Regions from separate parts of the Sphaerisporangium sp. B11E5 genome, predicted to be linked through region 1. Evidence: riboswitches for the same ligand, from Rfam matches in the RefSeq annotation. Region 1 holds a riboswitch; the other holds the start of a gene.
The links. Region 1 has a riboswitch for glycine ahead of gcvT (glycine cleavage system aminomethyltransferase GcvT). Riboswitches for the same ligand answer to the same signal wherever they lie in the genome.
Positions count from the first base shown of each region.

Region 1 (2,383 bases):
AGTTCCTCCGGGTCGCCGGAGACGCGGACGCGGAAGAGCCAGCCATCGCCGTAAGGGTCGGAGTTGATCAGAGAGGGGTCGTCCACCACGGTCTCGTTGATCTCGACGACCTCGCCGCCCACGGGGGCGTAGATGTCGCTGACGGACTTGGTGGACTCGACCTCGCCTACGGCGTCGCCGGACTCCAGAGTGCTACCGGCTTCCGGGAGCTGGACGAAGACGACGTCACCGAGGGATTCGGCGGCGTAGGCCGTGATCCCCACGGTCACGACCAGGCCGTCCTCCACCCCGGCCACCCACTCGTGCTCCTTGGTGTAGCTGAGCTCCTCGGGAATGCTGCTCACATGCTCCTCCGGTAAAAAGGCAGGTCAACCACGTCGACCGGTTCATGGCTACCACGGATGTCGACCGCCAGGCCGTCGGACACGTCGGTGTCCACGTAGGCCATCGCGATCGGCTTGCCGAGTGACTGGGACGGCGCGCCGCTGGTGACCTCACCGACGACGGTGCCGTCCCCGCTCAGCACCACGGGATAGCCGTGGCGTGGCACTCGGCGGCCCCGCGCGACCAGGCCGGTCAGGCGCCGGCGCGGGGGGACGTCCTTGAGCGGGGCGAGCGCGGCGCGACCGACGAAGTCGCCCGGCTTGCCGAACTTCACGACGCGGCCGAGGCCGGCGTCGAAGGGGGTCAGGCCGGCGTTCAGCTCGTTGCCGTACAGCGGCATGCCTGCCTCCAGGCGCAACGTGTCGCGGGCGGACAGCCCGGCGGGGCGCAGCCCGTGCGGCTCACCGGCCTTGGCGAGGGCCTCCCAGACGGGTACGGCCTGCTCGGCGGCGACGAACAGCTCGAAGCCGTCCTCCCCGGTGTAGCCGGTGCGCGCGATGAGGGCCTCGACCCCGGCGACGACGCCGGGGAGGCCCGCGTAGTACTTCAGGCCCGTCAGGTCGGCGTCGGTGAGCGTGGCGAGGATCTCGGCCGATCGCGGTCCCTGCACGGCGACCAGCGCGTACGCCTCGGAACGGTCGTCCACCTCGGCGTCGAAGCCCGCGGAGCGCGCGGTGAGCTCCGCGGCGACCTTGAGGGAGTTGGAGGCGTTGGCCACGACCATGTATTCCCCGCCGGACAGGCGATAGACGATCAGATCGTCCAGAACCCCGCCGTCCGGCGCGCACATCATGGTGTACCGGGCCCGGCCGGGCTCCAGAGCGGACAGGTGGCCCACCAGGGCGTGGTCGAGCGCCTCACCCGCCTGCGGCCCCGTGACGAAGATCTCACCCATGTGGGAGAGGTCGAACAGCCCCGCGGCCTTGCGTACCGCGTTGTGCTCGGCGGACTCGCTGCCGTAGCGCAGCGGCATCAGCCATCCGGCGAAGTCGGTGAGCGTCGCGCCGAGGCTCTCGTGCACCTCGCGGAGCGGTGTGGTTCTGGACATGATCGCACCTCAGGCAGGGTCGGATGAGAGCATCCTCCCCCTCTGTCATCGGTGCCTGAGAGTTTCGCCCGGGTTTTACCGGACTTTCACCTTCGGCGAGGCTCGGAGCGAACGAGCCCTCTTTCCAGAGGCCACCTGACCCGCACGGTCCTTTGCCTTGTGAGGTTCGTGGGAGGACTTGCTCCTTCAGGGGCCCTGACCGGATGTCAGGGCGCTCTCCCGCACGGGGTCACCGGTGTTCCGGCTCACCCTACCAATGCCGGGCGGGCGCCGCCGAGGCCACCAGGGCGTCGAACAGGGGGCCGTCCGCCGAGGTCTCGGGGTGCCACTGCACACCGAGCGCGAACGGGTGCCCGGCGAGCTCGACCGCCTCCACGGTGCCGTCCTCGGCGGTGGCGGACACCGTGAGGCCCTCGCCGAGCCGGTCCACCGCCTGGTGGTGGTAGTGGGCGGCGCCGGCGGGACCGGCGCCGAGCACGTCGGCGAGCGTGCTGCCCGGGGCCACCCGCACCGGCAGCTCCCCGAACTCGCCGGGCGCGGGCGCGTGGCCCCCGTGGCCGACCACGTCGGGCAGGTGCTGGTGCAGGGTGCCGCCGAGGTGGACGTTGAGCACCTGCATGCCGCGGCAGATGCCGAGCAGCGGCAGCCCGGCCGCCACCGCCGCGCCGACCAGCGCGAACTCCGCCTCGTCCCGGAAGTCGCGCACGTAGCCGGTCCGCTCGTGCGGCGCCGCGCCGTACCTGGCCGGGTCCAGGTCGCCGCCGCCGGCCACGATCAGCCCGTCCAGCCGCTCGACCAGCGGCGCCGGGTCCCCGGCGGGCGGCACGATGACGGGCTGCCCGCCCGCCGCCGCGACCCGCTCGACGTAGTTGTACGGCAGCAGCGCGGCCGTCATGTGCCACACCGTGAAGTCCGCGGGCTCCACGTAGCAGGTGATGCCGATGACCGGCC
Region 1 is NZ_JBDPMD010000009.1:157,028-159,410, forward strand. It holds gene gcvH (glycine cleavage system protein GcvH) at 1-344, opposite strand, end outside; gene gcvT (glycine cleavage system aminomethyltransferase GcvT) at 341-1,432, opposite strand; glycine riboswitch at 1,568-1,664, opposite strand; gene ABGB17_RS12215 (gamma-glutamyl-gamma-aminobutyrate hydrolase family protein) at 1,683-2,383, opposite strand, start outside.

Region 2 (2,383 bases), on a different contig from region 1:
CCGCGACGACCTCGGCGGCCCGGCCGGGCACGTGGGCCCGCACGGTGTCGAAGAACTCGTCGTGCACCACCTCGACGCCGCCGCCCCGCAGCCCGGCCGCCAGCACGGCCGCGTGCCGGTGCACGCGCTGCGCGACGCGCCGCAGGCCGTCGGGCCCGTGGTAGACGGCGTACATGGAGGCGATCACGGCGAGCAGCACCTGGGCGGTGCAGATGTTGCTGGTGGCCTTCTCGCGGCGGATGTGCTGCTCGCGGGTCTGCAGGGCCAGCCGGTACGCGGGGTGGCCGTCGGCGTCCCTGGAGACCCCGACCAGGCGGCCGGGGAGCTGGCGCTGCAGGCCCTCGCGCACCGACATGTACGCGGCGTGCGGCCCGCCGAAGCCGAGCGGCACGCCGAAGCGCTGGGTCGAGCCGATCGCGATGTCGGCGCCGAGGGTACCGGGTGCCTCCAGCAGGGTGAGCGCCAGCAGGTCGGCGGCGGCCACCACCAGGGCGCCGCGCTCGTGGGCGGCCTCGGCGACCTCGCGGAAGTCGGCGACCCGGCCGCCCGCGCCGGGGTACTGCACGAGCACGCCGAAAAGATCTCCCTCGGGCAGGCCGGCGGAGAGGTCGGCCTCGACCAGTTCGATGCCGAGCGGCTCGGCCCGGGTGGCCAGCACGGCCTTGGTCTGCGGCAGCGCGTCGGCGTCCACCGCGAACCGCGCGCCGGGGGCGCGGCCGGCCCGGCGGGCGAGGGTCATCGCCTCGGCGGCGGCCGTGGCCTCGTCGAGCAGCGACGCGCCGGCGACGTCAAGGCCGGTCAGGTCGGACACCATGGTCTGGAAGTTGAGCAGCGCCTCCAGGCGGCCCTGCGAGATCTCCGGCTGGTAGGGGGTGTAGGCGGTGTACCAGCCGGGGTTCTCCAGCAGGTTGCGCCGGATGACCGCCGGGGTGATCGTGTCGTGGTAGCCGAGCCCGATCATGGAGGTGAGCACGCGGTTGCGCCCGGCGAGGGCGCGCAGCTCGGCGATGGCCTCGGTCTCGCTCGCCGCCTCGGGCAGGTCGAGCGGCTCCTCGGCGCGGATGGCGCCGGGCACCGCCAGGGCGATCAGGTCGGCCACCGAGGCGTACCCGACGGCCTGGAGCATGCGGGCCTGCTCGGCGTCGGAGGGGCCGACGTGCCGGGTGACGAACGGCGGTGCGGACAGGTCGCGAAGCGGGGACCGATCGGTCATGAGGCCCTCCTGGACGTGGCTGGGAGCGGGCGCGCGGATGCGCCTGATCTCCCCCTCTGTCAGCGCGACATCCCTCGTCACGACCTGAGAGCTTCACCCCCGGGCGGGGGCTTGCACCGTCGGTGAGGCACGCCTGGCGGGCACGCCTACTTTCCAGAGTGGCCTCGCCCACGCGGTACGGGTGCCTGAGAGATTCCGGGGAGGTTGCTCCTTCGGCGCCCGGGTCACCCACCGGCTCCGTGCAGGCGCCGGCTCGTGCCCGGGACTCTCCCGCGCGGGGTCGAAAGCTTCACGCCAATGGTACCCGCCCGCCTCCGGGCAGGGGGCACCCCTACCCGGCCCTGGCCCGTGCCCCTCGCCGGCCCGCACCGATCACTCAGGGCACACAGTGCCTGACCAGGGGCCCTTCGGGGTCGCGCGGAAAGCAGGCCTAGCCGGTGCGGCGGGCCCGTCTGCGCTGGGCGAGCTCGTCACCGGGGTGCTCGGCGAAAGGGTCACGGTCGGCCGGCTCGGCGCGCTCCCCGGGCAGTTCGGCCAGGGAGCCCTCCACCTCGCGCCAGACGCCGCCGAGGGCGATGCCGAACACGCCCTGACCGCCTTCCAGCAGATCGATCACCTCGTCGGCCGAGGTGCACTCGTAGACGCTGACCCCGTCACTCATCAGGGTGATCTGCGCCAGGTCGTCCACGCCGCGCTGGCGCAGGTGCTGGACGGCGGTGCGGATCTGCTGCAGGGACACCCCGGTGTCGAGCAGGCGCTTGACGACCTTGAGCACCAGGATGTCGCGGAAGCTGTACAGCCGCTGCGAGCCCGAACCCTGCGCGGCGCGCACCGACGGCTCGACGAGCTGCGTGCGTGCCCAGTAGTCGAGCTGCCGGTAGGTGATGCCGGCCGCCGAGCACGCCGTCGGGCCGCGGTAACCCACGTCGGCGGGGAGCGACCCGGGCCGCTCGCCGAACAGCAGGCCCTGCTCGCCCGCGCGCTCACGTGCCGACTGACGCTGAGCCCGATCGCGCTGGCCGGCCGACTTGCCCTCGCCGCTGCTGACCGCCACTGCGGACCTCCGGCTTTCTCTCATCCCACGGTCTGATCTGGGGGTTCGTGAATTACAACCGTGGGTTCCCTTGCACCGTAGGACCGGCGGGATGCTCAGTCAACGATCCCGCCCGG
Region 2 is NZ_JBDPMD010000035.1:27,324-29,706, forward strand. It holds gene gcvP (aminomethyl-transferring glycine dehydrogenase) at 1-1,213, opposite strand, end outside; glycine riboswitch at 1,377-1,496, opposite strand; gene ABGB17_RS26770 (MerR family transcriptional regulator) at 1,644-2,267, opposite strand.
Region 2: it holds a riboswitch for glycine, as region 1 does, so the genes downstream of both, gcvP (aminomethyl-transferring glycine dehydrogenase) here and gcvT (glycine cleavage system aminomethyltransferase GcvT) in region 1, are expected to answer to the same signal.